DNA from 3 places in the Paenarthrobacter sp. TRD_SC_7 genome. Region 2 is predicted to be linked to each of the others. Evidence: predicted binding sites of a transcription regulator. Region 2 holds the regulator's gene; each other region holds the start of a gene.
What was found. The regulator Rex, encoded in region 2, represses fermentation and respiration genes when NADH is low (regulators of the CRP and FNR family bind a similar motif). The targets are predictions, from matches to a motif close to CTTGTGAANNNNTTCACAAG.

Region 1: a site for Rex is predicted at 6,929-6,948, ahead of AC0J5Z_RS20255 (queuosine precursor transporter). Genes of this name have one in related genera too.
Region 3: a site for Rex is predicted at 5,563-5,582, ahead of AC0J5Z_RS12030 (glyceraldehyde-3-phosphate dehydrogenase). Genes of this name have one in related genera too.

What each region holds. Positions count from the first base shown of each region.
Region 1 is NZ_CM149587.1:4,271,474-4,281,900, reverse strand. Features, by position in the region: gene AC0J5Z_RS20295 (TAXI family TRAP transporter solute-binding subunit) at 1-397, opposite strand, end outside; gene AC0J5Z_RS20290 (sensor histidine kinase) at 390-1,805, opposite strand; gene AC0J5Z_RS20285 (response regulator transcription factor) at 1,802-2,464, opposite strand; gene AC0J5Z_RS20280 (MFS transporter) at 2,582-3,991, opposite strand; gene AC0J5Z_RS20275 (methyltransferase family protein) at 4,302-4,868, shown strand; gene AC0J5Z_RS20270 (hypothetical protein) at 4,778-5,257, opposite strand; gene AC0J5Z_RS20265 (TIGR01777 family oxidoreductase) at 5,303-6,217, opposite strand; gene AC0J5Z_RS20260 (TetR/AcrR family transcriptional regulator) at 6,214-6,876, opposite strand; gene AC0J5Z_RS20255 (queuosine precursor transporter) at 7,131-7,841, shown strand; gene tgt (tRNA guanosine(34) transglycosylase Tgt) at 7,914-9,185, opposite strand; gene AC0J5Z_RS20245 (SRPBCC family protein) at 9,305-10,015, opposite strand; gene AC0J5Z_RS20240 (DUF6707 family protein) at 10,076-10,427, opposite strand, start outside.
Region 2 is NZ_CM149587.1:1,358,288-1,368,714, forward strand. Features, by position in the region: partial or broken gene AC0J5Z_RS06740 (IS110 family RNA-guided transposase) at 148-1,376, opposite strand; gene AC0J5Z_RS06745 (HAD family hydrolase) at 1,595-2,443, opposite strand; gene AC0J5Z_RS06750 (glutaredoxin family protein) at 2,548-2,802, shown strand; gene AC0J5Z_RS06755 (redox-sensing transcriptional repressor Rex) at 2,875-3,582, shown strand; gene AC0J5Z_RS06760 (hypothetical protein) at 3,631-4,425, opposite strand; gene AC0J5Z_RS06765 (hypothetical protein) at 4,688-5,386, opposite strand; gene AC0J5Z_RS06770 (YceI family protein) at 5,552-6,103, opposite strand; gene AC0J5Z_RS06775 (histidine phosphatase family protein) at 6,311-6,976, shown strand; gene AC0J5Z_RS06780 (TlpA family protein disulfide reductase) at 6,981-7,586, shown strand; gene AC0J5Z_RS06785 (cytochrome c biogenesis CcdA family protein) at 7,592-8,347, shown strand; gene resB (cytochrome c biogenesis protein ResB) at 8,347-10,050, shown strand; gene ccsB (c-type cytochrome biogenesis protein CcsB) at 10,050-10,427, shown strand, end outside.
Region 3 is NZ_CM149587.1:2,452,823-2,463,249, forward strand. Features, by position in the region: gene AC0J5Z_RS11990 (oxidoreductase) at 1-283, shown strand, start outside; gene epsC (serine O-acetyltransferase EpsC) at 280-864, opposite strand; gene cysK (cysteine synthase A) at 906-1,841, opposite strand; gene msrA (peptide-methionine (S)-S-oxide reductase MsrA) at 1,908-2,432, opposite strand; gene AC0J5Z_RS12010 (Nif3-like dinuclear metal center hexameric protein) at 2,557-3,468, shown strand; gene AC0J5Z_RS12015 (zinc ribbon domain-containing protein) at 3,558-4,295, shown strand; gene AC0J5Z_RS12020 (YaaA family protein) at 4,327-5,091, opposite strand; RNA gene rnpB (RNase P RNA component class A) at 5,149-5,540, shown strand; gene AC0J5Z_RS12030 (glyceraldehyde-3-phosphate dehydrogenase) at 5,804-7,291, shown strand; gene AC0J5Z_RS12035 (hypothetical protein) at 7,365-7,574, shown strand; gene AC0J5Z_RS12040 (HNH endonuclease family protein) at 7,696-8,496, shown strand; gene AC0J5Z_RS12045 (acyltransferase domain-containing protein) at 8,481-9,293, opposite strand; gene def (peptide deformylase) at 9,297-9,869, opposite strand; tRNA gene AC0J5Z_RS12055 (tRNA-His) at 9,997-10,072, opposite strand; gene orn (oligoribonuclease) at 10,205-10,427, opposite strand, start outside.

The sequences.
Region 1 (10,427 bases), 1.7 Mb from region 2:
CCTCCCGCACGATGCAGTGGACGTAGTTCTGGTACACCTTGCCCAGCGCCACCAATTGGCCTTCGGGTTGGCTTGTCGCCGCGGCTTGGGCTGCTGCGTCGGCCAGCGCGACGGCGAACGTCGCCTCGCCGGATAAGACCCGCCGGATGTTCTCAAGGCTCCCGCCAGTGGTCAGAGCGACTGCCCGTTCGGCGACACGCTCCCGCTGCAGCAAGTCCGCAAGCAGGATGGCGAACTCCAAGTAGAAGCCACCGGATTCGCCTCCGGCAACAGTGAGCTCATGTGGCCGTTCCTCCGGTGAGCAGGCTGCTGTTGATGCGAGCAGGCCGCCGCCCAGGCCGAGCGAAACGGCTGCCTTGAGGGCATTTCGTCGGGAGATCGTAAGGAACTCAGGCATGCGCACCGTCCTGGGGCCGCGCGAACTCAATGCTGGCAGTCAGTCCGTGTGGCTCGTGCGGTTCCAGCACCAGCCGCGCGCCGTTCGCATGGGCCAGCCGCTCCACGATTGTCATGCCCAAGCCGTTACCTGGGATCTTGCTGTGCTGCGGTGCTCGCCAGAACCTGGTGGTGGACGCAGCGAGCTGTTCTGCCGGGAGGCCGGGTCCGTCGTCGGAAATGACGACGGCGGTGCCTCCTTCGGTGGGTTTGGTCGTCACGGTTATGTGGGCTTCGGGGGCGTACTTAATGGCATTGGCAAGGAGCTCACCCACCATGTGCGCGAGTTCATCGGGGTCGCAAACGATCTGGCTTTCGGACGCTGGGCCCTCCAACGTCAGCTTTGATCCGGCAAGGTGAGCGGCCGGCGTCGCCCTTTCCACTTCTCCCTGCAGGACCGGGAATGGATCGATGACGGCCAAGCGTTTGTGCTCGGATTCCAGTTCCAGACGGGTGGACCCTTCAGAGGCGCGGTGTTCAGCGGTTGCCAGCTTCAGCACGCCGTCGAGCATTTCTTCCACGCGCTCAAGTTCCGCCACTACGCCAGCTGCCGCTTCTTTCCCGGGTCCCGAATGCAAGGCCAGCTGCAGCAGATCGATCCGCAATCGCAGGGCGCCAACAGGGTTGCGTAGCTGGTGCGAAGTATCCGCAATGAGCCGGCGCTGGGACTCCATGCTCTCAGTCACCGTATCGGCCATGGCGGTGAAGGAACGGCTTAACTCGCGCAGTTCGGGCGGGCCGGCCTCGGGAAGCTGGCTCGTTTTGCCCGTGGCTTCGAGCTCGTGGACGGCCTTGCTCAGTCTGTGGACCGGGCGGAGGACCCAGCCCGTGATGTGCCACGCGGCCAGCAGGAGCAACGCACCAAGTGCCAACGCGGCAAGTCCGACGACGAGCCACCGCTCCCGTAGCTTCTGCCGGGCCGCGTCGAGGTCCACTTCAACAACCACCTCGCCGAGTACCTGGCTGGCCGTGCCAAAGGATCTGGAGATGATCTCGTTGCCGGAACCGAAGGCGCGGATGGGGTTCAGCGTTGTGTCGCTGAGGTTGAGGCTTGCACGGTTGAGGGCGTCCCGGACCTCGGGCTGGTCCGCGCTGAGGTCGCCGGAACTGATGGTTTGTTGCTGCAGCCGGATCAGGATTCCTTCACCGTACAGCTCGGAATACCGGTCCATTTCGCGCTGGAGCTGGGTGGTGTCGTTGTCTGCCGCAGCATCGCTGGCCAGCTGGGCGAAGCGGTTGAGGGCTGCGACGCGGTTGATCTGCAGTTCTTGGGTGAGTTCCCGGCTGGCCGATGTCAGGATCACGCTGGACACCGTCACCACAATGATCACCACCAACAGGCTCAGGATGCCCAGGACGCGGACTTTCACGGCTGCTCTACGCGGTAGCCGACGCCCCGGACGTTGATGATGAATCCGGGCAGTTGAAGCTTTGACCTGAGGCCTGTGAGGTGTACGTCAAGTGACCTTGAATGTGCCAGGAAAGCATCGCCCCAAAGCGCGTCCAGGATCTGCTCGCGGGTCACTACCGAGCCCGCGTTCCTGACGAGGAGGCTCAGGAGGTCGAATTCGGTTGCTGTGAGTGCGAGTTGTCTTTGGCCAATGGAAGCCAGGCGGCGGTCGAGGTCCACGTCCAAGTCCCCAAGGACGACGTTGTGGGGAGTGGTGTTGCCCGCCCTGTTGGTTCGACGTGTGACGGCCTCGATCCGGGCGAGCAACTCCACGAGCTTCACGGGTTTGACCAGATAGTCGTCAGCCCCTGAGCGGAGGCCCAGAACCACGCTGCGCTCGTCATCGCGGGCCGTCAGGATCAGGATGGGGATTTGCGTGACCTGGCGGAGCTTCCTCAGGACATCCAGTCCATCCACGTCGGGGAGGCCGAGGTCCAGCAGGATCACCTCGTGCTGCCGGTGGGCAAGGAGCGCGTCCTCGCCGCGGGATACACGGGTGTGCTTGTGGCCGGCGGAGGCCACAGCAGCGCTCAAGGCCGACGCCATCGCGTCGTCATCCTCGACGATGAGCACGTGCACTATCTGGTCCTTTGGCTTGCTGGGCTGGTTCGCTACTAGAGCTTAACGTTGTGAGGCCCCCTCTGCGCCCCTCGGAGTATCCAAAGGGCGCAGAGCGGGCCTCACAAGCCGGCCAGCTTAGGCGTTGACGAGGTCCTTCTTGTCGTCGTCGTCCTTTGCGGTGCCCTTGGCCGTACCCTTCGCGGCGAAGGCGTTGCCCTGCTCTGCGTCCAGGTGCGTGGCCTTCTTGTTCTTCAACGCGAAGATGTACACCAGCAGCGAGATGAAGATTGCGGCAGTGACGTAGGTGAAGAACATGTCCACCTGGCCGGACTTCTGCAGCGCAGCACCGATCAGGGGAACCGTGCCGCCGAACAGCGAGTTGGCAATCGCGTAACCGAGCCCGACGCCGAGCGCGCGGATGGATGCCGGGAACAGTTCAGCCTTCACCAGTGCGTTGATGGACGTGTAGCCGCCAACCATGAGCAGGCCGCCGAGCATCAGCAGGAACGCCGTGAACGGGTCCTTGGTGCCGGAAAGCGTGGAGAGCAGCGGCCACGTGAAGAGCACACCGGTCACGCCGAACCAGATGAGCAATGGCTTGCGGCCTACCTTGTCCGAGATCAGACCATAAACCGGCTGCAGCAGCATGAAGATGAACAGTGCCCAGAAGTTGATGACGGAAGTGTCGGTCTTGGCGATTCCGGACGTATCGTTCATGAACTTCAGGATGAAGTTGGTGTACGTGTAGAACGCCACGGTGCCGCCAAGGGTGATGCCGATGCAAATGAGCAGCGGCTTCCAGTGCTTGGTGAACAGCAGTTTCATGGTGCCAGGCTGTGCTTCGCCCTCAACCTTGACGTGGGCGGCGCGGAGCTGGTCGGCGGAGAGGGTTTCCTCCATTGAACGCCGGAGCCAGAGAACAACCAACGCGGCCACGCCACCGATGGCGAACGGAATCCTCCACCCCCATGCGGTCAGGTCTTCCTTACTCATGGTGTTCTGCAGGATCACGAGCACCAGGAGGGCCAGCATCTGCCCGCCGATAAGTGTCACGTACTGGAAGCTGGAGAAAAAGCCGCGGCGCTTGGCCGTTGCTGCCTCGGACATGTACGTTGCGCTGGTACCGTATTCGCCGCCGACAGAGAAGCCCTGCACAACGCGGATGAACACCAGCAGGATCAGTGCCCAGAGGCCGATCACGTCCTGCGTGGGCAGGATCGCGATGGCGAAGGAACCGGCCGACATCAGCGTCACACTGAGGGTCAGCGCAGCCTTGCGTCCCTTCCGGTCGGCATAGCGGCCGAAGAACCAGCTGCCGATGGGACGCATGAGGAACGACGTCGAGAAGACAGCCATGGCCTCAAGGCCAGCCTGAAGGTCGTCCGAGGAGTTGAAGAAGTGCGACTGGAAATACGCCGCGAAAACCGTATAGACGTAGAGGTCGAACCACTCCACGAGGTTGCCCGCGGAGCCCTTGAGGATGTTGCTCACGGCTTTACGTGTCTGGGCGGCTTCGCTCAGAGGTGCAGCTTGTTGGGTGCTCATCAATGAACCTTCCTGGACGGCGCCTCGTACGGCAGCCGTGTCTTGCATGAGTTCGTTCTGTCCATGAAGCTGGTGCTCATGGCGTCCTTGCGCATGGCTCTTCGTCGACTAAGAAAGGCCCTCCGGGGTGAAGAGGACATGATCCAAACTATGGGTGATGCACGGCACAGCCAACGTGGGAGCGGATTTCCTAACACTTCCTTAGGTTTTGGGTGATGTCGGTTAGAGCTCGACGGCGGCCGCCCGCCTTGGATTTTCGGCTGCAGCTTCCGCTGTGGCTTTCCTGAACGGCCGGAGTTATCTTCTTGGCATGGGTGCAGTTCGACGAACAGCCCGCGTCTTGAGGCGGGAAGCAGCCAGTGTTCCGCTGCCACCAGGGCAGGTTGTTGGTTTGGTGCTGGATGTCGTCCTCGATCGTCTGCATCCGGTTTCCGACCCTGGGAGGAGTGTCAGGCGTGCAGCGGCCGGTGCGGGCTTGGCTCTGGTTGGGGCAGGGATCACCGCTTGGGCAGTCTCGGAGCGCCGACGTAAGACGGCAGGTAGCTTTGCGCTGGGCCACCCCGAGGACCTCGTGACCAGCGGACCCTATGCCGTGAGCCGCCACCCGATGTATCTGGGATGGTGGCTGATTCACGCTGGGGTGGCTGTGGCCAGAGGTTCTGCCTGGGCTCTTGTGACTCTGCCTGCTGGAATGTTGGTGGAACATTTAGGCGCGCTGTGGGAAGAAGCCGTGCTCCGGGAGAGGTTCGGCCAGTCCTATGCCGACTACGAGAGAGATGTTCCCCGCTATATCGGCTCGCCCGTGTGGTTGATTCGCACCAGTCTCCACACGGAGAGCCGGCCGATTCCTGCTGCGAAGGCGATCGACAAGGGATAGGCCCACGCTGTTGGGCTCCAGAATCCCCCAAACGGGATGCATATGAGTGCCCCCGATGCGAAGAACGCCGCGACATGTACCCACTGGTTGCGTACGCGTCGGAGTGCCCTTTCCAAGGGCCATGCCACTGCTACTCCGACTGCGCCGATAGGGATAAGCCCTATGACCATCGCCATCATGGTCAGGGCATAGCTGGCATGGCTTGGGTTTGAGCTCCACGAGGGGATAGTCCAGGAGACGAAGAACACTACGTCAGCGACGACAATCCCCACAACCAGACCCTTCCAACCCAGCACTACCTGGTCAGAGGGCCCGTATCGCCACTCCCTGGACGGGCTCCTTGCTGCCAGCGCGTCCTCATCCCCGACTGACCACGGGTCCTGACTCATGACTACCTCCGAGTTATGTGACAGAGGGATCGGCTGAAAGGGCGATTATGTGAGAGCGCGATTGGGTTGGCCGTCGGCGATCTGGTTGAGCGCACCGGCCAGCGAGGGGTATTCAAACGCGAACCCCGAGTCGAGCAACTTCCGGGGCTCCACCCACCGGCTCTTCAGCACGAGCTCGGTCTGTGTCCGGATGAGGACAGCGCCGGCCTCGAGTAGCCAAGTAGGCGTCGGGATGCCAAACGGGATACCCATGCTTTGCCGAACCAATGACATCAGCTCGCGGTTGTCCACGGGGTAGGGTGACGCCGCGTTCACCGGTCCGGTAAGACCAAGCTGCTCATGGACGAACGCCACCGTCCGGTACAAGTCCTCCACATGGATCCAGCTGAACTTCTGAGTTCCCGGTCCCATGTGCCCACCCAAACCGAGCCGGGCAAGGTTCCGAAGAGGACTCATGACACCGCCTGCCCCCAACACAATGGAGATGCGAAGCGGCACCTTGCGAGTATCGGGCACGATGGCAGCCGCCAGCTCTTCCTCCCATGCACGGGCTACGTCGACGGAGAACCCGCTGCCCAATTCGCCTGAGTCCTCGGACTGCGGATGGTCCTCGGCGTGCCGGTAAATTGTTCCGGTGCTCGAGTTGATCCATGTTCTTGGCGGTTCGGCACACGCCGCCATGGCGCCGCCCAACGTTCGCGTCGTCAACACCCGGGAGTCCAGAATCTCCCGCCGGTGCCGCTGGTCGTATCGGCAATTCACGGAGCGTCCGGCGAGGTTCACCAGCAGTTCGGCACCGTCCAGCACTTTGGTGATGGCGCCGTCGTCGTTCCATTGCGCGTCAGCCGAAGGGTCCCGCCCAACTGTCCGGACCTGCCAGCCGTCGGCAACAAACCGCCGCTGGAAGTAGCTGCCAATGAAGCCGGTAGCACCGGCAATCACCACCGTCCGCGGGCTCATGAATCTTCCTTGACGCTGCGCACGAGTCCCAGGACGTCGTCGAACACTTTGCTCACGCCGGGGATTTTCGCCAGCGACAGGCCGCGTGCCACCAGCGGAGCAGCACCGTCGATCAGCTTTCGTGTGCGGCGTTGGCCCTCGGACCGGTCGTAAACCCAGAACAGCGCGACACCCATGTACGCCAGCCACAGCAGCTCGGGCAGATCCCCGCGCAGCTTCTTCGCGACGGCCGGCGAGGAACCTTCAACGGCGGAACGGAAGATCGCGAGCGACGCCTCGCGGGCGGCGGTGGACGCCTCGCCGAACGGGTTGACGGGCGACGTCGGCCGAATCGCCGTGGCGATGAAGTCGGACCCGAACTGGTGGTACGGAGACATGACATCGACGCCGGTGTGCAGCACTGCTTTCAGGCGCCCTGCGAGATCGTGGACGCCTTCGAGGGCCTGTGCCGCGACCACGGCGTGCTCATCCTGCACCTGGACGTAGAGCTCCTGGACGAGCTCGTCTTTGGACGCGAAGTAGTAGTAGGCATTTCCCACGGAGACGCCGGCCTCTTGGGCGATGGCGCGCATGGTCGTCTTCTCGAAGCCAACCTCACGGAACATCTTCAGTGCGACGTCGGCCACCAGCTGGCGGGTCTGCTCACTCTTTGCGGCCATGCGTGCTCCTCAGGGGAAGTTTTGAACGTGTTCAAGAATGAGTATGCCATGGTTTCTGAACGTGTTCAAAAGGGCGGGAGAGGGGAAAAGATGAGAGAGAGGGCGTCGCTGGAAACGGCTTGGGATGTGAGAGATCGTGGGCAAGTGGGAGAATGGAACCGGTGCCGGGCCGGATGCCCCACCAACCACAGTGCTAATACAGCGGGGTTCCCTCACCAAGGAGCCTGCGCGAACCACTACGAAATGGATGACCCATGCCCTCGCCCTCAGGCTCCAGTACTTTGAGCAAGCCCGCTCCGCGCTTCGCTTCGATCGGCTCCCCGTATTTCGGCATCATGCTGGCCATCATGGCCGTGGTGCTGATCCTGTCCAACATCGGCGCTTCCAAGGGCGTCGCACTCGGGCCAATCCTGACTGACGGCGGGTTCTTCCTGTTCCCCATCGCCTACATCCTGGGCGACGTGATGAGCGAGGTGTACGGCTTCAAAGTGGCGCGCAAGGCCATCATCACCTCGTTCGCACTCTCGGTCTTTGCATCCCTCTGCTACTGGATCATCATCGTGTTGCCCGGTTTCAATGACGACTACAGCACCGCCAAGCAGGCAGCCATCGAGGGCGCCCTTGGGCCCGTGCCGCTGATCGTCCTTGGTTCACTCCTTGCCTTCCTGGCAGGTCAGACCATCAACTCGTGGATCCTCGTGAAGATGAAGGCCCGCACCGGCGAGAAGTCCCTGTGGGCGCGCCTGATGGGCTCGTCCGTGGTGGGGGAATTCGTGGACACCCTGATCTTCTGCAGCATCGCGGCGTCGGTCATCGGCATCACGGACTTCGGCTCGTTCCTGAACTACGCCCTGGTTGGCTTCGTCTACAAGACCGCCGTGGAGTTCCTGTTCGTCCCGATCACTGTGCTGGTGGTCGGCTGGATCAAGAAGCGCGAGCCGAGCTACGGAATAGCCGCAGCGTAGGCTCCGGCCGGGTTCGCCGGAAGTTTCCGCACGCTCACGCACGCTCACGCACGCTTCCGGCGATCTCAGCGCCTACGAGTAGTACCGCCCCAGCGTCTCCGCCTTGAACTCGAAGAAGTCCCCGGATTCGATCGCCAGGCGCGCATCGTCCACCATCTTCACCACGAAGCGTTCGTTGTGAATGGAGATCAGGGTTGCAGAGAGCATTTCCTTGGCCTTGAACAGGTGGTGGATGTAGGCCCGTGAATAGTTCACGCAGGTGTAGCAGTCGCAGCCGTCCTGCAGCGGCCCGAAATCGGTTTTGTACTTAGCCCCGGACAGGTTGAACCGGCCGTACGGGGTGTAGAACGCCGAGTTCCGGGCCACGCGGGTGGGGGAGACGCAGTCGAATGTGTCGGCGCCGTTCTCGATGGCCGTGAAGATGTCGTCCGGTTCCGAGATGCCGAGCAGGTGCCGCGGCTTGTCTTCGGGAAGTTCCTCGTTGCACCAGCGCACAATTGTGCCCAGATTTTCCTTCTCCAGGGCACCACCGATCCCGTACCCATCAAAGGGCATGGCGCCCAAGTCCTGGCAGGCTTTGCGGCGAAGATCCTCGTACTGCGCGCCCTGGATCACGCCGAACAACGCCTGATACGGCTTGCCCACGCGGGAAGAAGTCAACGAAGCGTGCTCCTCCAGGCACCGCAAAGCCCACAGCCGGGTGCGCTCAAGGGATTCCTCCTGGTACGCCCGCGAGTTCTGCAGCGTGGTGAGCTCGTCGAAGGCGAACATGATGTCCGCGCCGATCTGGTGCTGGACCTGCATGGAGATTTCGGGGGAGAAGCGGTGCCTGTCCCCGTTGAGGTGCGACTTGAACCAGACACCGTCGTCGTCAATGTGGGCCAGCCGTTCTTTGCCCGGAGCCACGGCGTCATCCGGACCGGAGCTGTCCACGTTCTTCATGTCGATGACCTTCTTGAACCCCGAGCCCAGGCTCATCACCTGGAATCCGCCGGAGTCGGTGAACGTCGGCCCGGACCAGTTCATGAACGAGCCCAGCCCGCCCGCGGCGTCGAGGATTTCAGGTCCTGGCTGCAGGTACAGGTGGTAGGCGTTGGCCAGCACAGCCTGCGCACCGAGCTCGACGATCGACTCGGGCAACACGGCTTTAACGGTTGCCTTGGTTCCGACGGCGATAAACGCGGGCGTCTGGATGGTTCCGTGCGGCGTGCTGATGGTCCCGGTGCGGCCCAGGAAAGCGCCGCCGTTGGCATCAACCTGAGCATCCGACGGCGAACACGTTTCAGTCAGGCGCTTGCCCACCGAAAACGAGAACTCGGATTGCCGGTGGGACAAACCCGGCAACTCAGGCAGTGCAGGAGCAGAAGCAGGAGCGTAAGCGGATACAGGCGCGGAAGAAGGAACGGAAGCTGGCACGCTACCAAGTGTGCCAGCTTTACCGGGAGTAACCTGCCGATAAACTCCTACGAACCGTAGTTCTCAGCCTTCCAGTTGTCCCACGAGGAGCGGATGTCCGCCAGCGTGTGGGCCCCCAAATCGTAAGTGGAGGCAATCACCATGGAGCCGCCGTCGGGCCTTTTCTCCGGAATCGGCAGCTGCTCCGCGACGATCAGCAGTCCGTCTCCGTGCTCGGCGTAGCTGTGGACGGTGAGGCCTACTTGGTGCCGGCTCTTGAACCAGACCTTGCCGGAGATCTTCTCGCCGGTGGCAAGCGTGAGCGAGTATTCCTCCCCAACGGGCGGCAAATCTCCCAGGCCCAGCTTCTCAATGGCAGGACCGCCTTTGCCCGGGAGGGAGATGAAGTGCGTTCGCCGCTGTCCGTGGGGGTGCCGTTCCAGTGCGAAACGCAGCTGGTGCAGGAACGTGAGCCAGCCCTGGGTGATGTCCTCGTCCCACTCAGCCCATTCGGAATTGTGATCCAGCGCGGCCCTGGTGACCCTCACTTCCGTGCCCCCTGAGACGGGGTGGAGCTCAAAGACATCACCGCCATTGACGGTCAGGCTGGTGTGATCGGGCCCTTCCACAACGTCCGTGTTGAAGTAGATCTGTTTGATTTCGTCGGTGAGATCGTCGGCTTCCCAGCCATGCCATTGGGCCACCAACGACGGTTCACGCAGCATTGTCCAAACCTGCTGCGCGTCGGCATTAATCACAACGCTCAGATTGTTCGTCATGGCCCCGAATCTACCGCCGTTCGCGTCCACAGAACAGGCCTTGAATTTCCCGAAAAGGCGTTAGGCGCGCACCGACTCCAGTTCGTTGCCGATCCGGCGGGCCAGCTCTTCCTCATCAATGGTCTTGGACCCACCATGGGCGCGGAGGAACATCAGTGCTTCAAGGCGCAGGAATCGCCATTCACGCTCGGCCTCGTGGTTGCCGTTGTCGATCGCGCGGAAGATTTCCTTGTCGTACAGATTGGGTTCGTTGAGTGAACGCTGCCGGACCCGGGCATTGATGCGAGCTTTGAACGGGTCCTCTTCCTGGGACTCGGGAGCGCGCAGCAGCTTCTCGTAGACTGCGGCGCGTTCCGTCTGCCCGGCTTCGCGGCAGATGAAACTGGACAATGCCAACGCGCGCTCGATCGAT
Region 2 (10,427 bases):
AGAGCGATGGCCGGAAGCCCGAGGGATGTGAGAGAGCGATGGCCGGAAGCCCGAGGGATGTGAGAGAGCGATGGCCGGAAGCCCGAGGGATGTGAGAGAGCGATGGCCGGAAGCCCGAGGGATGTGAGAGTGCCCCTATGTTTTTCGTCAAGGGGTTGTGGGTGTCGGGGGTTTGTAGAGGGTGCCGTCGCGGAGCATTGCGTAGAGGGTGTCGCAGCGTCGTCGTGCGAGGGCGATGAGTGCTTGGTTGTGGCGTTTGCCTTCGGCTCGTTTGCGGTCGTAGTAGGCCCGTGAGAGTGGGTCTTTGAGGGCTGCGAAGGCTGAGAGGAACAGGGTTCGTTTGAGGACTTTGTTGCCTTTTCTGGAGGAGTGGTCCCCGCGGATGGAGGATCCGGATCGCCAGGTCACGGGGGCCAGTCCTGCGTAGGAGGCCAAGTGCCCGGCGGTGGGGAAGTCTTTCCCGGCGACTTCGGTGAGGATTCGTGCGGCGGTCCTGATGCCCACGGCCGGCAGGGACATCAGGACCGGGTGAAGAGGGTGGGCCTCCACGAGAGCTTCGACCTGGGTCAGGACCATGGTGCGGCTTTCATGGAGACCGGCCAGCATGGTGGCGAGTTGGGGCAGCACGATGGTCGCGGCGTTCGTGCCGACAACAATGACTGTTTGCTGGCCCAGGGCCTCGATGATCTCATCGGCCAGGCGTTCGCCCATCCGTGGCGCGAGTTTAGTGAGCCGGTTCCCAATCTTGCGCCGGCCGGCGTGGCGGAGCGCTTCGGGGGTGGGCCAAGTCCGCAGCAGATCATGGACTGCGGGGTGGTCCATGTAAGGTCCCAGCACCCTTTCCAGGGCGGGGTGGATCTGGGTGAGCAGCCCACGGATCCGGTTCGAGGTCGCCGTTGCCTGTTTGGCCAAGTCATCATCGAACCCGCAAAGCATGCTCAGTTCAGCGAGCTGCTCATCGGCTAACCGGACCGAGCGCAGTGTATGGGGCATCGTCCTGGCGGCCTCGGCAATGATGAACGCGTCCCGGGCATCGGTCTTCGCCTCTCCAGGATGCAGGTCCGCGATCCGGCGCATCGCCAGCCCAGGCAGGTACCCGACCAACACACCCGCGTCCTGGGCCACAGCCACCGGCAACGCCCCGATCGTCGCGGGCTGGTCAACGACCAACAGGACCCGCCCGTTCTGCGCTAACCCGGCGAGGATGTCCCGGATACCGGCTTCATCGTTCGGTAAACGCTTGTCCAGCAGCTTCTTCCCGGCCCGGTCCAAGGCAACAGCGTGATGGACGCCCTTGCCCACATCCAAGCCAACGAAAATCTCTGCAGCGTCATGGTCCTTGATCACCTTCGGCACCTCCAACTCAGCGGACTCATTTCCAGCTGGCCTGCCACGGTGTCAGGACCCGGCACCCACGTTACGCACGACGATCACACTGTCCTGCCCCTATCAGCGGTCTCCCGGCACCTACCAACCCCGGTGACAACACTCTCAAGATCATCGATCAACAGAGGGACTCAACCATGCCAGGATCAGCAGACCAGCACACCCATATCCTGCACCAGGAAACAGGCTACGAAAAAGGTAACGAGGGTTAGATCCGGGGGCCGCGGAACTTTGAGAATCCGCGCCACAAACCATACACAGCTCCACCGACGGTCGCGGCTTTGAGACCCAGCGTTGCCGCACGGCGTCCCGAGCGGAAATCGTAAACAGGCCAGTTGTTCTCACGGGCGTGCCGCCGAAGCTTCGCATCCGGGTTGATGACCACGGGATGCCCCACCATGGCGAGCAACGGGATGTCGTTGGCGGAGTCGCTGTAGGCCCAGCAGTGGTCCAGATCCAGTCCCTCGCGATCGGCCACGAGTTGGACCGCGATTGCCTTTGCAGGCCCATGGAGGATGTCGCCCACGAGCTTCCCCGTGTACACGCCTTCGTCCACCTCTCCCACAGTGCCCAAGGCACCGGTCAGCCCGAGCCGGGTGGAAATGACAGTGGCGACCTCAATGGGTGTGGCCGTTACAAGCCACACCTTCCGGCCGACCCGAAGGTGCTGTTCCGCCAGCGCCTTGGTTCCCGGCCAGATCCGCGACTCGATCATCTCGTCATAGACCTCTTCGCCCAAGGCCTTGATGTCATCTACGGTGATGCCTGCAGCAAGGGTCAGCGCGGAGTCGCGTACAGAGTGGACGTCTTCCATGTTTTCGCCGCGCATGACGAACTTAAACTGCTTCCAGGCGAATCCGGCGGCTTGGGAAAGTGTGAACGCTTTGCGTTCATACATTTTCCGCGCCACGTGGAAGAGGCTTGCACCCTTCATCAACGTATTGTCGACGTCGAAGAAGGCGGCTTCGCCAGCGTGCTTCCGCACGATGTCTTTCTGCACACTGTGCTTCTGCACCAAGGCATCTGCGACCACGGCGGCGTTCTTCTCCTCGGGCATGCCTTGAGTCTAGTCAATCGAAGGGGCCCGCGTTGAGGGCGCACGGGCGGTGTCGCGGCACTGCGTGGGATGTGAGAGAGGGTTGGGGCGGTTACCTTTGAGACATGGCTATTCCCGACGTCGTTCTCCTCACCAAAGCTGACTGCCACCTCTGCACAGAGGCGCGTGCCGCCGTCGAGCGTGTCACGAAAAGCCTTGGCGTGCAGTGGACTGAACAGAAGATCGACGGCGACCCCCGACTGCAGGAGCGCTTCGCAGAGGAGATTCCCGTGGTGCTGGTGGATGGCATTCAACGGGATTTTTGGAAGATCGACGAGGAACGGCTCACGCGCACCCTGAAGAAAGTCCTGGAGGGCTGAGGGGTTACCCGCTGGTAATGGCTTTTGTTGAGTCCGGCCGGGGGTCATAGAGTGGAACAACAAAGCGACGCAATGGAGAATACCGTGACTGCGCTGGAACCGTCCCCGGAAGCAACAACCGGGGACAACGAACCTGCCACCAAGCAGATCCCGCCCGCGGCTGTGGCCCGGATGACTCTCTATTTGCGCGCGCTCAACTCTCTCTTGGCCGAAGGTGTTGAACGCGTTTCCTCGGAAGCCCTGGCGGAGGCCTCGGGAGTCAGCTCATCCACGCTCCGAAAGGACCTTTCCTATGTGGGCTCCTACGGGACCCGCGGCGTGGGCTATGAAGTCCAGTACTTGAGCCGTCACATCGCGGCAGCCCTTGGCCTGACCCACGACTGGAAGGTCGCGATTGTCGGTGCCGGTAACCTCGGCAAAGCCCTCGCACGGTATGGCGGCTTCGAGTCCCGGGGTTTCGACGTGGTTGCCATCTTCGACGCTGACCCCATGGTGATCGGCAACGAGGTGGGCTGGTTGCGGGTCAGTGACTCCGCCGAGCTGGAGCGTGTCCTGGAGCGCACCCACACTAACATGGTGGTGCTGGCGCTACCTGCAACGGTTGCCCAGGCTGTGTGCGACCGCGTGATCGCAGCGGGGATCCGGAGCATCCTGAGTTTCGCCCCAGTGCTGCTGCAGGTCCCGCCGCACGTGAACCTCCGCAAGGTGGACATGGCCACCGAGCTCCAGATTCTGGCCTACCATGCACAAAGGGCGCAGACACCGGGCCAGGCTGTTTAGCCTTCGCCGGGTCCGCGCCCGCGTTTTAGTGCTTGGAAGCGTGCGTGTTTAGCGGCCGTAAGGGTTCTGGTACGGGTTTCCGAAAGGCTGCGCCTTACGGAAGTACGGAGCCGACGCCGGCAGGTACAGCATGACGATCGCTGCAACTCCGAGCAGGATCACGATGAGCTGCATGATGCCGTAGGTGGCACCGAACTGAAACAAGCCGGTGAGGCCGAGGACAGAGATGGCAGCGAAGACCGTGCCCAGGATCCTTGCCCAGTTCTTGCCCTTCCGGACGGGGAAAGCAACCAAGGCGTAGAGGCCCAACGACACGATTGCACCGACAACGGCGCCGACTGCGATGGCGCCCCGCATGCCTTCAATTGATTCCGCAGGGAACTCGGTACCCTGCTGTGCGGCCTGCTGGTTCATTACATTGATGAAGGCATCGGCTCCTGTTGTGGCCAAGAGCAGCGAGCTGATGGCGGAGAGCACTCCGGCTGCAACAATCATCCAAAACGCGTAATTAACCATCGGCGGAATGGTGGTGGGGCCGGGCTGCTGGCTCGGCCAGTTGGTGTCCTGACCGTACTGCGGAGCACCGGGAACCTGACCATACGGAGAGGCCTGCTGGCCATACTGCGGAGCAGCAGGGGACTGCTGCCCGTACTGGGGCGCTGCGGGCTGTCCGTATTGGGGAGCAGCAGGGGACTGCTGTCCGTACTGAGGCGTGGCAGGCTGACCGTACTGGGGTGCCGGGGGCTGCGGTGCAGAAGGCTGGGGAGCTGAGGGCTGGGAGCCCTGCTGCTCGGGCTGGTTGGCGTCGCCCGGGTTTGACGGCGGGTACGGCGGGTTGCTCATGGCATTCCTTTGCTTGTTCGACTGCTGGTGCGGCCGCCGGGATCAGCAAAATGACCCTGCCCCCAGCGTGGTTCTGCTACCACCGTACCTCCCGGGTCCGACGCTGCAGATGATCACACGCAGGTATTTCAGGCTCACAGGAAAAATCATCATGTCGGCTTACGCCTTCATGATGAAGGCCGCGAGGATCCAGGAGGATCCGCCCGCGGCCTTCATCGTGCGTTCCCGCCGTTAACGCACGACGACGGCAGTTCACTCAGCGCTATGCGTGGCCCTTCACGGCTTTGAACCAGAGCTGCGAATTCGGCATCCACATCAGCACGACGGCGACTGCGCTCACCAGGAAGCCGAACCAGTTGCCGCCCAGGCCCATTCCCGAACCACCACCACTTGCCGCTCCGAAGATTGCCAGCAGCAGGGAAACGCCGGCCAAGATGGTCAAAGCCAGGCGAGCCCACTCTTTGCCTTCCTTCATCTTCATGGCAAGGATCACTTGCGCGGCGGCGACGGCCAAAGTGAGCAAAAGAAGGATCAGTGCGATGGCAGCGAAGCCCGGAGCAAACGCGAAGGCGGCGATCACGGCAAAGAACGCAATGAGGCCAAACAGCAAGCCCAGAAGTCCGGAGATCACCCAGATGAAGTAGGAAACCTTCAGCTCCGTTGGCAGGCCTTGGGTTTTGAACATTCCCGAGAAGCCGCCCTGTGGCATGACGTCGTTGAAACTACGCGGTCCGTCAGTGGGCATCTCGAAGTGGAAACCAGGCTGCCCGGAGGCGGGCTGGCCGGGTCCTGGCTGAGGCGGTCCGGGCTGTGAGTATTGGCCCGGTTGCGACGGCGGCTGGTAACCCGGGGGCGGTTGGTAGCCCTGCGGAGGCTGGTGACCCGCAGGAGGAACATTGCCGGGCTGCGGAGGCTGGGAGCCGGGCTGCTGAGGCTGTGGTGTTTCGTCTGGGGTACTCATGGCATCACTTTAGACCGCGGGTTGAAGGATGCATAGGAAAAACGGCGCTAACTCGCAGCTAATACAGGCTGTTCGCCGAACAATTGCGGGGCGACTTCGCTAAATGCGAAACGGCGCCCCCACAGCGTGGACTGTGCGGGGCGCCGTTCTCCGAGAGCAGGGGAACTATGCGGCAGCCGGTGCGATGAAGGCAAGCTCAAGGTTGATGACAACCTTGTCGCTGACCAGTACGCCACCGGCTTCGAGGACGGCGTTCCAGGTGAGGCCGAATTCCTTGCGGCTGATGGTGGTTTCGCCGGAGACGCCGGCGCGGGTGTTGCCGAAGGGGTCCACGGCAACGCCGTTGAATTCGGTTTCGATGGCAACTTCCTTGGTCACTCCCTTGATTGTGAGATCGCCCACGAGGTCGAAGCTGTTTCCGTTGGCCTTGACGTGGCGGGACACGAAGGTGATTTCCGGGAACTTCTCCACGTCGAAGAAGTCTTCGCCCTTGACGTGGCCGTCGCGGTTGACGTCGCCGGAGTCGAAGCTGGCGGTCTGGATGGTGGCGGTGACCTTGGAATCGGTCAGCGTTTCGCCAACTTCCAGGGTGGCAGCAGCATCTTTGAATTGGCCGCGGACCTTGCTGATGCCTGCGTGGCGGACGGTGAAGCCGATCTCGCTGTGGGAGGCGTCGAGGGTCCAGGTGCCGGTGGTGACGGAAGCGGGGAGGGTCATCATGGTGTTGCTCCTATATCGAGTGGTAGGTACTTCTTGCTTGCCTGGTCGAGCTCATTGCTTGAAGCGTCAACCGAGCTTCGTATCCAGTATAAACATGCATATGCATCTTTTATTCCAACTCCGTGGAACATTTCGGGAAAACTTTGAGTTCTACTAGCGGTAGAAGATTTCGGATCGCCCCGCTTCTTTGAGAAACTGGTAAACATGCCCCAAGCAACTGTCCATCTGCTTCGCCATGGCGAGGTCCACAATCCGGACGCCGTCCTCTATGGCCGACTGCCGGAATTCCACCTCTCCGAACGTGGCCGGGAGATGGCCCGGATGCTGGCGGACCACTTTGCGGCCCGCGCCAGCCGAGGCGCCAAGATCGTGCATTTGGTAGCGTCGCCGCTGACCCGCGCCCAGGAAACGGCCATGCCCACGGCCGAGGCGCTGAACCTGGAGATCACCACCGAACCGCGCATCATCGAAGCAGAGAACCACTTCGAAGGACTCCACCCCACCAAGAGCGAGTTCCTCAAGCCCAAGCACTGGTTCTACTTCAGGAATCCACTGCGGCCTTCCTGGGGCGAGCCGTACAAGGAGCAGGCAGCCCGCGTGCTGGCTGCGGTTGAAGATGCGCGTGTGAAGGCCATTGAACTGGGCGGCGACGGCGCCGAAGCCATTCTGGTCAGCCATCAACTTCCCATTTGGTCCACCCGGTTGACTGCCGAGGGCCGGCGCCTGGCGCACGATCCCCGCAAGCGCGAGTGCACCCTGACATCCCTGACATCCCTGACCCTCGACGACGACGGCAAGATCGTGCGCGTCGAGTACACCGAGCCTGCTGCCGTCCTGCTTCCCGGCGCGGCGAGCACCCCGGGAGCATAGAAGCATGGACAACAATCTTTCGCGCCGCGGCGTGCTGACCGCCGGTGGTGTCCTTTTCGCAGGACTGACCATGGGCCTGTCCGCGTGCGCCCAGGAAGACTCCCTTGCCAAGCAAGCCAAGGCCGGCGACAACAAGAACTATGTGGCCGGCGATGGTTCGGTGACGGAGTTCGCCAAGGCAGACCGTTCAGCCCCCGTGGCGCTCAAGGGCACTCTCTTTAATGGACAGACCGTAAAGCCGGAGGACCTCCAGGGCAAAGTCACTGTCCTCAACTTCTGGTTTGCCGCCTGTGCTCCGTGCCGCATCGAAGCCCCCCAGCTTGAAGCCCTGCACCAGGACTTCAAGGACCAAGGGGTGCAGTTCTTCGGCGTCAACCTGCGCGACGAACAAGCCACCGCCGAGGCCTTCGACAAAACCTTCAACATCACCTACCCGAGCTTCAATGACAAGGATGGGGCAGTGCTGCTGTCCGTATCCGGCATTGTGCCTCCTGGTGCAGTTCCCACCACCTTGGTCCTGGACAAAGAAGGCAAGGTTGCCTCCCGCGTGCTCGGCGAAATCGAAAAGAGCACCCTGAAGGCCCTCATCACCTCCGCAGTGGCCGAGTAGCACCCATGAACAGTCCCTTCGCCGAGACGATCCTCAACGGATCACTGCTGCTGGCTGTGCCAGTGGCACTGCTGGCAGGGCTGGTCTCGTTCCTTTCGCCGTGCGTGCTGCCCCTCGTCCCCGGTTACCTTGGCTACGTCACGGGACTGACCGGCGTCGACCTCCAGAAGCAGCGGCGGGGCCGCATGTTGGCCGGCATCGGACTGTTTGTCCTGGGCTTCTCGGTGATTTTCGTTCTCCTTGGCGGTGCCTTCGGACAGCTGGGGACGTTGTTGACCGGCCCCCAAAACGCCTGGATCACACAACTGTTGGGCATCCTGGTGATCATCATGGGCGTGGTATTCATGGGCGGCTTCGGTTGGCTGCAGCGTGACGCGAAGATCCAGGCCAAACCCCCGGCAGGTCTGTGGGGCGCGCCGCTCCTGGGCCTCACGTTCGGACTGGGCTGGGCGCCCTGTATTGGTCCGACGTACTCCGCGGTACAGTTGCTGAGCCTGTCCGGCGGTTCGTCTGCGGCCAAGGGAGCCCTCCTGGCGTTCGTTTACAGCCTTGGCCTTGGCATTCCGTTCCTCCTGATTGCGCTGGCTGTCCGCCGGGGCATGGGTGTCATGTCCTTCTTCCGCAAGCACCGGCTGGCCATCCAGCGGATTGGCGGCGGCATCCTGATCTTGCTCGGCATCCTGATGGCCACCGGTGTGTGGGGAACCTGGGTGACCGAGTTGCAGTACTGGTTCCAAAACGACGTGAAGTTGCCAATCTGATGAGCGAGTCCGTGAAAGCCAAGAAGAAGTCACCAGCCGCTGAAAGCACAGCGGACGGAAAACTCCAGCAGGCCAAGTCCGAGGCAGCCCTGCCCGCGCTCGGTTTCAAAGGCATGCTCCGGTGGGCGTGGACCCAGCTAACCAGCATGCGCACGGCCCTCTTCCTGCTGCTCCTGCTCGCCGTTGGCGCCGTGCCGGGTTCCCTGTTCCCGCAGCGGCCCGCGAATCCGTCAGTGGTCACGCAGTACATCAAGGACAACCCTTCCTACGGCGAGCTTCTCGACGCCCTGCAGCTGTACGACGTCTACTCGTCGGCCTGGTTCTCGGCCATTTACATCCTGTTGTTCATCTCCTTGATCGGCTGCGTCACTCCGCGCGCCATCGCCCACTACAAGGCAATGAAGTCGCAGCCGCCGCGCACCCCCAAGCGCCTTTCGCGCCTGCCGGAGTACGGCACCTTGGCTGTGCCTGCCGACGCCGGGATCCCGGCGTCGAAAGCCATCAACGATGCCGCCGGGCTGCTGAAGAAGCGCGGCTACCGCGTTGAGGTCAGGGACGTCGACGGCGCCCTGCCGTCCTTGGGAGCCGAGCGCGGCTTCCTGAAGGAAGTGGGCAACCTGGTGTTCCACACTTCCCTGATCGGGGTACTGGTGTCCGTGGCCATTGGCGGGCTTTACGGGTACAGCGGCCAGCGGATCCTGGTGGAGGGCGAGACGTTCGTCAACACCCTGGTGGGCTACGACCAATTTACGCCGGGCACCAACTTCCAGAGCAGTTCGCTCCAGCCGTACTCGATGCAGCTGGATAAGTTCGAGGCCAGGTTCGACCGCGAATCGCCCGGCAAAGCAGGCCAGCCCATCGACTACACCGCAGAAGTCACCACCAAGGAAACCCCGGATTCTCCAGGCAAGAAGGAAACCCTCAAGGTCAACGACCCCGTTTCCCTCGGAGGAACAAGCCTCTACCTCACCGGAAACGGCTACGCCCCCATGGTCACGGTCCGCGACGGCGAGGGCAACATCGCTTTCCAAGGTCCCGTAACGGCCAAGGTCCAGGGCGATAACTACTACTCCTCTGTGGTCATCAAGGTCCCGGACGCCAAGCCGGAACAACTCGGCTTTGTTGGCTTCTTCCTTCCCACAGCGTTCGTCACCGAGGACGGCACTTCGTACAGCGCTTCCCCGGAACTCTTTAATCCGCAGCTGAGCCTGAATTCCTTCTATGGAGACCTCGGCCTGGACAAGGGCGTGCCCCAGAATGTGTTCGAACTGGACGTCAAGGACCTGAAGCCACTCAACTCCCGCGACCTCGCAGCGGGCGGCATCACCCTGTCTCCGGGTGCAACAGTCGACCTGCCCGAAGGCAAGGGCAGCATCACGTTCGATGGCGTCAAGAAGTACATCGGGGTGGACATCCACCACAACCCCGGACAGCTGTACGCGCTGATCTTCGGTTTCCTCGCAGTCGCCGGCCTGGTCATGTCGCTGTACATCAACCGCCGCCGCGTCTGGGTTCGCGCCGGAACCCACGCGGACGGCCGCACCATGGTGGAGTACGGCCTGCTGGCACGCGGTGAAGACCACCGCTTGGCCGGCGAAGCCGCAGCACTCCGCGAAATCTTTGCCCGGGAATGGAACATCCCCGAGGCGCCGGACACGGCTACAACAACAGCAGGATCCTCCTCAACCTCGAAGGACCAGTAATGCCCGTCATCAACGAAACCCTGGGCCAGTACAGCGAGCTGTTCATGCTGTTGGCCGCCGGCACGTACACCGTGGCGTTCATCGCCTTTGCCTGGGACCTGGCGAAGAGCAGCAAGATGCTCCGCGCCGTGGACCTGAAAGCCGCGGCCAGCACCGCCGGCGAGAAGGTCACGGTTTCTGCAGGCCGCGTCGCAGCAGGCTTGGGAGGTCCCGACGCCGCTGGGCCGGCAGGCCGGGCAGAGCGTCCGACGTCGGGCCTCACCGTTGAGGGCGGCACCGCCGCCGGCGACATGAAGTACGCGGGCGAACGCCGGGCACCTGCCCGTGTGGCCGTCGCGCTGACCGTTTTGGGTGTGCTCATCCACGGCGCCGGCGTG
Region 3 (10,427 bases), 1.1 Mb from region 2:
TGCGGGTGAGGGCCTGTTGGCTGCCTCGGGTGATGGGCCGTACAAAGAGCAAGCGCATGTTGTGGCTGCCGCACTGGCATCGACATCCGGAACCGGCCATGTGTTGTCCACGCCGGCGCGGGTTGTAGCAGGAACGATAGTTCGAGCCGCAACGGCAAAACGCCCCAGGACCCGATACCCGGTGGGACGGGGTGCCTGGAGCGTCCTGGCAATGCGAAGAATTCTTCCGGACCGCGTCTTCGACGCCGTCTTCTGGAACCTTTACCGAAGACTTGCCGGTTAGATCCGGTATTCGATGTAGTACTCCGCCGGATCCACAGCTGGTTTGGTTTCCGACCGCGCATCGCGGTGCCGCCATGTGGCGGGAATGCCTGTGATGATGGATTCCGGTGGCGCGTCCTTGACGACTACGGCATTGGCACCGATGGCGCTGCCTGCGCCGATGGTGATCGGACCCAGGACCTTCGCGCCAGCGCCGATCGTGACGCGATCACCGATGGTTGGATGACGCTTGACCTTGGCCAGTGAACGGCCGCCGAGCGTAACACCGTGATAGATCATCACGTCCTCGCCGATCTCGGCGGTCTCACCGATCACCACGCCCATGCCATGATCGATGAAGAATCGCCGGCCAATGGTTGCGCCGGGATGGATTTCGATGCCGGTAAGAAACCTGGCCAGCTGGGAAATCAGGCGGGCAGGAAAACGGAGTGCCGGATTCTGCCAGAGTCGGTGCGTCACCCGGTGCGCCCATATGGCGTGCAGGCCGGAGTATGCGAAAAAGTTCTCAAAAGAGCCTCGAGCCGCCGGGTCATGTGACCGGGCGGCATCGAGGTCTTCCTTAAGCCTTGCGAAGAAGCTCACAAAGACCTTTCTACAGGAAATGAAGGCGTGCAGGCGAAGTGTTAGCCGCGGATGTCGTCGAACAGCACGGTGGAGATGTACCGCTCTCCAAAGTCACAGACGACGGCGACGATCAGCTTGCCCGCGTTCTCGGGACGCTTGGCCAGTTCCAAGGCGCCCCACACGATGGCGCCCGAGGAAATGCCGCCCAGGATGCCTTCACGCGCACCGAGTTCACGGGCTACGCGGACTGAATCTTCCAGCGTGGCGTCCAGGACTTCGTCGTAAACGTTGGTGTCCAGGATTTCCGGAACAAAGTTGGCGCCGATCCCCTGGATCTTGTGAGGACCGGGCGCTCCACCGTTGAGGATCGCGGAGTCCTTGGGCTCGACAGCCACGATCTGGACGCCCGGCTTGCGCTCCTTGAGAACCTGGCCCACACCTGTGATGGTGCCGCCGGTACCCACTCCTGCAACAAAGATATCTACTTCACCGTCGGTGTCTTCCCAGACTTCCTCGGCCGTGGTGGTGCGGTGGATCGCCGGGTTGGCCTCGTTGGCGAACTGCTGCGCCCAGATGGAGTTCTCCGTGTTGGCGACGATTTCCTGTGCCTTCTCGACGGCGCCGCGCATGCCTTCGGAGCCGGGCGTCAGGACGATTTCGGCACCGTAAGCGCGCAGCATGACCCGACGTTCGGTGGACATGGTCTCAGGCATGGTCAGGATGACCTTATAGCCGCGTGCTGCACCCACCAGGGCCAGCGCGATGCCGGTGTTGCCGGAGGTGCCTTCGACGATGGTTCCGCCAGGCTTCAAGGCGCCGGACTTCTCGGCGGCATCGATGATGGCCACACCAATGCGGTCCTTGACGCTGTTGGCCGGGTTGTAGAACTCGAGCTTGACTGCAACCGTGGCGTCGAGGCCTTCGGTGAGCCGGTTCAAACGGACCAGCGGGGTGCGGCCGACCAGCTGCGTGACGTCGTCGTAGATCCTTGCCATGAAAATTACGCCTATCTCTGAAGAGGGAATGCTGAGGTCAGCCTAACCAGCAGGATCGAAACCCCGCTAAGCAGTAAGCCATGCAGAGTAATATTTCCGGGCCTTTGCCAGCTTCGGGTTGATGATCACCTGGCAATACCCCTGGTACGGGAACTTTGCATAGTAGTTCTGGTGGACTTCCTCGGCCTCATGAAACTCGGGAAGGCGGCTGACCTCGGTCACAATCGGATCCGACCAGAGGGTCTGGGCGCGCTCGATTGCTTCCTCGAACAACACCTTTTCTTCCGTGGTTGTGTAGAACATCGATGAACGGTACTGGGTTCCGACGTCATAGCCCTGGCGGTTCAACGTGGTGGGGTCGTGGAGGGCGAAGAACATGTCCAGGATGACTTCCTCCGGAACAACAGTTTCATCGAATGTCACCGAGACAACTTCAGCATGACCGGTAGTTCCGGAGCACACCTGGTAGTAGTCAGGATTGCGGACGTGGCCGCCGGTGTAACCGGATACAACCGAGCTAACGCCGCGGGTTTTCTGGTAAACGGCATCAAGGCACCAGAAGCAGCCGCCGCCAAGTACGAAAGTTTTCATGTTCTCTTCAATGGATCGGATGGCCTGATGATTCCCGCTTCACCTTACGGGAGAATTACGGCACCAGGGAGGTGCTGCGGGTGCGGTAACTACCTGATCGGGCGCAGTAGGGAAGAATAAGAGCATGGAAGCAGTGAACACCGACATTTCTGATGCGGATTCCGTCGAAGAAGACGAAGCAGTTGACGCCAGCGGTGATCCTACGCTCGGTCAGGTGTTGCTGGCTGTCGAGGAACTCTGGCCGGAGTCCCTGGCTGAAGACTGGGATGAGGTGGGCCTTGTTGTCGGCCGACCCAATGTCCCCGTCACCAAAGTTCTTTTTGCCGTGGATCCCACGCTGGCCGTGATCGATGAGGCCGTGGAGTGGGGAGCAGAACTGCTCATCACCCACCATCCCCTGCTTCTCAAAGGGGTGAACTCTGTGGCAGCCACGTCTGCGAAGGGCCTTGCTGTCCACCGGTTGATAGAGGCCGGGACGGGCCTGCTGACCGTGCACACCAACGGTGATTCAGCCGTTGGTGGAGTTTCCGACGTCCTGGCTGACGCCTTCGGATTGGAAAACGTTACGCCGTTGACGGCTGCAAGCAACGGCTTGCCGGAGGAAGGCATTGGCAGGGTAGGAGACCTTCCTGACCTTGAGACGCTTGGTGATTTCGCAGCCCGCGTCTTTGAAATGCTGCCTGCGGTTGCCGGCGGCGTCCGGGTGGCAGGGGATAAAGACGGCCTGGTCCGGCGCGTTGCCGTCTGCGGTGGTGCGGGGGACAGTTTGTTCGACGCCGTTCGGGCGAGCCATGCGGATGTGTACGTCACGGCAGACATGCGTCATCATCCAGCGTCGGAGGCTCGCGAAGGTGCCACCAATGGCCGGCCCTACCTGATCGATGTTTCGCACTTTGCCAGTGAGTGGCTGTGGCTGCCTGCGGCGGCCGAAGCGCTGGGGAACGTGCTCGCGGACCAAGGCTACGACGTCGAGATCCGTGTTAGCGGCACCAACAGCGATCCCTGGGACTTCATACTCACTCCCGGCGGGGACTAGAGTCTAGAAAGATACGGGCAGCCCTGACAGATAGTGGCGTTCCGACCGGACCTGATCCCCAGGGCCGGTGGCGATTAGCGGAGGTAAGCGTGGCGAAAGCAGCACCGGCAGAACAATTGAAATTGCTTGAACTGCAGGGACTGGATGCCAAGCTCAGGTCGCTTGCCGGCCGCCGGAAGGTTTTGGAAACAGATCCACGCATCACCGACCTCACGGATGCGCTGAGCGTTGCCAACGGCGAGCTTGGCGCGGCAAAGGTGGCCGTGCATGATGCCGAGGCCGAACTTCGCCGGGCGGAAGCCGACGTGGAGCAAGTAGCCACCCGCATTGAACGCGACGAGACACGGCTCAACAGCGGCACAGGCCTGTCCAAGGACCTGGTGGCGTTGCAGAGCGACATTGCCTCACTCAACAAGCGCCGTTCGGACCTTGAAGACGTGGAGCTCGAAATCCTGGAGCGCCTGGATACGTTGCGGGAGCGTCAGGCTGCCCAGCAGACGATCGTGGACGACATCCAAGGCGCGTTCGGCAGCATCCGAGCTGAACTGGACGAGGCTATTGCTGAGATTGCTGCCGAAGAAACGGTGGTCCGCGGGCAACGTGCCGCCTTCGCGGAATCCCTGGACGCGGGAGTGCTTGCCATCTACGAGAAGACCATTACCAAGCGGGGAGTCGGTGCAGCCCGGCTGTTCCACGGTAAATCCGAAGGCTCCGGCATGATGCTCAGCCCCGGCGACCTTGCCGAAGTCAAAGCAGCCGCAGAGGACGACATTGTGTTTTGCCCGGACTCAGGTGTCATCCTGGTCCGTTCGGCGGAGTGGAATTGACGCAGCCCAAACCTCAGCTGGGCAGGAACAGTCAGTTGGACAGGATGATGTTGAGCGCGTGCGGCTTTCGGGCCGTTCCCTCAACGAGTTCTGTTCTCCAGATTTCCCGCGCGGCCTTCAGGAGCTGATCCGGGGTTGCCGGCGCCTTGCCACGCCGGGTGAGCAAGTGTCGCGCCAGTTCCCCGCGGGTGTGTTTGGCGAAGTGGCTGACAACCGTGCGCTTGCCGTTCGCCTCGTTGAAGACGTTGACATTAACTGTTTGCGTCGCCGGGGGAGCCCAGGCCGCGGCGTAGGTGCTGGAGCGGCAATCGACCAGGAGCTCACCTTCAGCACGTGAGGCGAGGGCGGCGTTAAGCTGCGGCTTCCAGTAGGAGGCGAGGCGTCCGACGTCGGGCAGTGCAGTTCCCATGTACAACCGGTAGGCGGGCACATGGTCGCCAAAGCCGATGGCGCCCCACAGTGCGGAAACCACCAGGATGGATTCGTTCGCCTTCCGGCGCTGCGTCGGGGTCATGCTGTTGTAGCCAAGGGCGTCATACAGAACCCCTGAATAGACTTGATGCGCGGGAGCGGCCGGTTCTGCATGCAGCCGCGTATTACGTTCGACGTCGCCCCGCAGCGAGGCGCCGACCCCCAATAGCGCGAGTGCATCCTCATGCGCGCTCACTGTGCCCAACGCTTCGAGTACCTTTGCCCGGTGAGGGTTCAGCTCAGGGAAGCTGAGCGATTCCCACGTGATGGAGGGACCGTTGGCAGCGGGGGTCTTGCCTTCGGAAGGCGGCAGCAGAATCAGCACCCGTCGATATTACCGGGGTCTTTGGCTGGTCCCAACGCCGGTAGACTGGACGACGGATGGGTCGACCAGGCGGTCGCGCGTCACGAAAGTGGCTCGAGGAACGTCCGGGCTCCGCAGAGCAGGGTGGTGGGTAACGCCCACTCGGGGTAACCCGCAGGCCAGTGCCACAGAGAACAGACCGCCTGCGCGTCGTGATGTTTGCATCGCGGCGCAGCAGGTAAGGGTGAAACGGTGGTGTAAGGGACCACCAGCTCCCTGGGTGACCGGGGAGGCTAGGTAAACCCCACCCGGAGCAAGGCCAGACAGGACACGCTTGAGGGCTGCTCGCCCGAGTGTCCGGGTAGGCTGCTGGAGGGCGTCGGCAACGGCGTTCGTAGATGGATGGCCGCCACTCCCTTTCCGGTAACGGCAGGGGATGACAGAACCCGGCGTATCGGTCGACCCATCCATTTATTACTCCCGGATTTCCGCCGTGTGAGTGATTTCACGCCGCGGGGCGGCCTTCACCCCTTCCTTCCGCCCTAGAATGGTTACTGAACGTAGATGTTCTGCCGCCGGGACTGCGTTCGCAGCCGGCGGATTTTCTTTGCTCTCGTTCAAGGCGCTGTGGGTGGACCGAAGCCCGCCGGCGCATGAGCCGCAGGACTACTCCGGGCGGCCGCTGCCATCTACATACGAGGACGTATGTGGTTGACCCAAGGAAGGTAGTTCTGTGAGCCAGACGTCAGATTCTTGTCTTGATAAGTGGATGGGCCGGGAGGCTCTCGCCGAGGCCATGATTCCGGTGATCGGCCGGTTGTACCGGGAAAACAACGTGGTCACGAGCATCCATGGCCGGAGCCTGATCAACAAGTCCACCATGAACATCCTGAAGGCCCACCGCTTTGCGCGCCGGATGAGCAACCACGAGCTGCTGCTCGAAGAGACTGCACCGCTGCTGAACGCCCTGTCCGAGCTGGAACTCGGCGCAGCAGCCATTGATATCGCACGTTTGACAGAGAAGTTCCGGGCCGAAGGCAACGGCGCCTCGCTGGATGAGTACCTGCGTGCCGAGCTCGCCGAAATCGTGGGAAAGCGTGGCGCAGACGACCGGACCAGCACCGACGTCGTGCTTTACGGCTTTGGCCGCATTGGCCGTCTCCTGGCCCGTATCCTCATTGAAAAGGCTGGTGGCGGACACGGCCTGCGGCTCCGTGCAATCGTGGTTCGCAAGGGCGCTGAGAATGACCTCGTGAAGCGTGCCAGCCTGCTGCGCCGCGACTCCGTGCACGGTTCCTTCGAGGGCACCATCCGTGTGGACGAGGAAGCCAACACCATCACCGCCAACGGCGTGCAGGTCCAGGTCATCTACTCGGACAACCCCGCGACAGTGGATTACACGGCCTACGGCATCAAGGACGCCCTGGTAGTGGACAACACCGGCCGCTGGCGCGACGCCGATGGCCTCTCCCAGCACCTGCAGAGCAAGGGCGTTGCCCGTGTCCTGCTGACGGCACCTGGCAAGGGCGACCTCAAGAACATCGTCCATGGCATCAACCACAAGGACATCTCCGATGATGACAAGATCGTCACGGCAGCATCCTGCACCACCAATGCCATCACGCCGGTGCTGAAAGCTATCAACGACAAGTTCGGAATCATCCACGGCCACGTGGAAACGGTCCACTCGTTCACCAACGACCAGAACCTGATCGACAACTTCCACAAGGGTGACCGCCGAGGCCGCTCCGCAGCTCTGAACATGGTCATTACGGAGACCGGCGCTGCCAAGGCCGTCGCCAAGGCGCTGCCCGAGTTGCAGGGCAAGCTCACGGGCAACGCCATCCGCGTACCCACCCCGGATGTCTCCATGGCCATCCTGAACCTCAACTTGGAGACTGGCACCACGCGTGACGAAGTCAACGACTTCCTGCGCGAAATGTCACTGCACTCCGATCTTCGCAAGCAGATCGACTACATCGATTCTCCTGATGTGGTTTCCACCGACTTCGTTGGCTCCCGCCGCGCAGGCATCGTGGATGGCCTAGCCACCATCTGCAACGACAAGAACCTCGTGCTGTACGTCTGGTACGACAACGAGTTCGGCTACTCCTGCCAGGTTGTCCGCGTGATGGAAGAAATGGCCGGCGTGAACCCGCCGTCGTTCCCCGCACGTGACGTCGTTGCTCCCATCGCAATTCTTGAAACGGCTGGCGCCTAGGCACTCGGAAGTATTCACAGGTTTCCCGGCTGAGTCACTGGTATCAGCCGGGAAACCTGACCAAAATGGGTTCATGGAAAACGAATCAACGTTGGAACATGAGACCGCGCTGGAACACGCTCTGGACGTCGCAAAGGCCAACCACAAGCGAGCCCAGAAACTGCTGGATCAAGCCATCGCAGGCAACGCTGCCGGTGACGTCACAGACCAGCGCGTCGACCAGCTGCGTGGCCTCCTCGCGCTGGCAACGGAGGACCTCCAGCGCGTAATGCGGGAGCAATGAACCACTGAGGCACTCAATGGCCGCAGCGTGACTTCTCCTCCACACTGTGGAAATCGGCTCTTACTGTCGGGGCCTTGTCCTACGCTCGTAGGACATTGCTTGCCCCACTGGACGGAGTCCCTTGAGTATCACTTGGTCTGCCTACAAACGCGCCCGGCGAAGGTCACGTCAAGCGTGGGCCATTCTTGGACTGGCCGCGGCGACCGTCGTGGCAGGGCTTTCGTGGTTTTTCACCACCGGACAATTCAGTGCCGCTGAACCATGGGCAGCTGGCCCCAGCGAAGCCCCCGTCTACAACCCTGACTGGATGAAGCCCCTGCGCGGCGCGGCGCCGATAGCCCCTGAAAAGGCCAGCGACGCCCTGGAGCGACTCCCTGTTAAAGGGCGGGCAGCGAAGTCGGACTACGACAGGGCCGCTTTCGGCCAAGCCTGGGCTGACGCTGACCGCAATGGGTGCGACACCAGAAACGACATTCTGCGGAGGGACCTCTCGGCGGTCCAATTCACGGAGGGTTCATCGTGCAAGGTCGCTGGCGGCAGCTTTCATGAACCCTATACAGGGGCGCAAGTGACTTTCCGAAGAGGCCAGGACACCAGCGGCGCCGTTCAAATCGATCACGTGGTGGCCCTCGCCGACGCTTGGCAGAAGGGCGCCCAGCAGCTCACTGTCCAGCAGCGGCAAACGTTCGCGAACGATCCTCTGAACCTGATCGCCGCTGACGGTCCCGCCAACGTCAAGAAAGGCGCAGGTGACGCAGCCACGTGGCTGCCGGCCAACAAGAATTTCCGCTGCCACTACGTCGCCCGGCAGGTTTCCGTGAAGGCGGCCTATCAGCTCTGGATTACGCAAGCCGAAAAGGACGCCATGAAGCGGGTCTTGTCGTCCTGCCCGGAACAGCAAACCATTTACAAAGCCAGGTGACCGTGCCCCAGCTGCCACGTGCCGCCGTCGTCGATCCGCTCCAAGACCACACGCTGGAGTGAGGTCTCCCGTGGCAGCTTATCCAAGTCCTGGAGTCCCCGCTGCCTGAACGTGAAATAGACGGCATCCGTAGGGGCATCAGTGCACCGATCCAGCGTGAAGCGCCGGGCAAACGACGCGATGTTGCTGTCCGGGAGGCGCTCCACAAGGTACGGATCCAACATCCAGGAATCGCAGGTGGCTCTGCGGGCAGGCTTGTCTGGAAAATATCGGGGGAAGAAAGAGCTGGCCTCGGCGAAGCTGGCCTCCACCAACGTAGGGGAGAGGCCTCCATCTTCGGGTATATGAACGCCAAGAGCCCAGTCTGAGCGACGATCATCGGCCGGAACCAGATGGAACTGCAGCCGGCCCAGCCTGAACAGATTGCCGGCCATGTGCAACGTCAGCCAGCTCCAGGTGTCCAGCCCAAAACGGCCGTGGACCCGACGGTTGATACGGAGCTGTAAACCCATGTCCGCCAAGGAAGCAGCCGACACCGCCGGGCTGATTCCGAGCTCAAGATGGTATTCGTGAACTGAGGGGGCGAATCGGAGCAGTGCTTCGATCCAGTGCGCTTCGCGAGTGCCGTCGGCTGGAATGCTGTCCGTTGGAAATGTCCTAAGCCTCTCCTGCATCGCGTTCAACGCCTGCAGAACAGGCTCATCCGGAGGTGTGTCCAGAAGGTGCGCACACTCAACGGCGTCTTCGCCGGTAATATCCAGGAGCTTGAAAAGCTCCGCGTGAAGGCTGGCGGCCATGGCTCAGTGCCCGAACGGATCGGGATCGACGCCAGGCATCCAGGTCAGGCCGGGCACGCCCCAACCGTTCTTCTTGGCCTGCTTCAGCGCCTTCTTTGAGTACCGGTCTACAAGGCGATTGACGTACAGCTTGCCGTCCAAGTGGTCGAACTCGTGTTGCAGGATCCTGGCGAACCAGCCTGTGGCTTCGAAGTCCACGGGCTTGCCGTCGCCATCAAAGCCCTGAACCCGCGTCCATTCAGCTCGCTGTAACGGGTAGTACTCGCCAGGGAAGGACAAGCAGCCTTCAACGTGCTCGTCGGGATCCGGAAGTGCGCCGGAGACCTTGGAAAGTGTCAGGACCGGGTTAACCACCACACCCTGCTCCGGAACGTCGTCGTCGTTCGCATACTTGTAGACGAAGAGGCGCTTGCCCACGCCGATCTGGGGTGCGGCGAGCCCGACCCCGTTGGCGGCGTCATTGGTCTCGAACATGTCCGCGATCAAGGCGCGGAGTTCGTCGTCGAAAACTTCGACTTCGCTTGCCCGGCGGTGCAAGACAGGTTCGCCCCAAATAGTGACTGGCAGGACGGTCATCTCAGTTTTTCCTTCGTCTAGCGCTGTAGTCCGAAAGCGGCCTTGGTCCGCTTCAAGGTTAAAAGCAAAGGCCGCACCGGATAACCGGTGCGGCCTTTGTGGAAACCGGCTCTGGAGCCAATCTCGGTGGGGTGAGCTACGGGGGTTGAACCCGCGACCTCCTGGACCACAACCAGGCGCTCTGCCAACTGAGCTAAGCCCACCATGTGCCTTTTTGGGTTGAACCGTTTGACCGGCTTTCCTTCAAGGCAACGACAAATAGCTTACCTGCTGTTTTGGGGTGCAATGTCCACTTTTGCGGTTTTTGGCGAAAAAACCTCGAAAAATGGTGCAGATCACACCCTTTCGCTGGATCCTAAGGCCTCTGCGGTAGCAATGATGTCCTTGGAAATGCGCTGTGCCGTGGCGGTATCCGGTCCTGGCGCTGGAACGAAGACGGCCTGGCGGTAGTAGCGGAGTTCGTCAATAGAGTCCTTGATGTCGCCCAAGGCGCGGTGGCCTCCGTGCTTGGCGGGGGACTGGAAGTACGCACGCGGGAACCAGCGGCGTGAGAGCTCT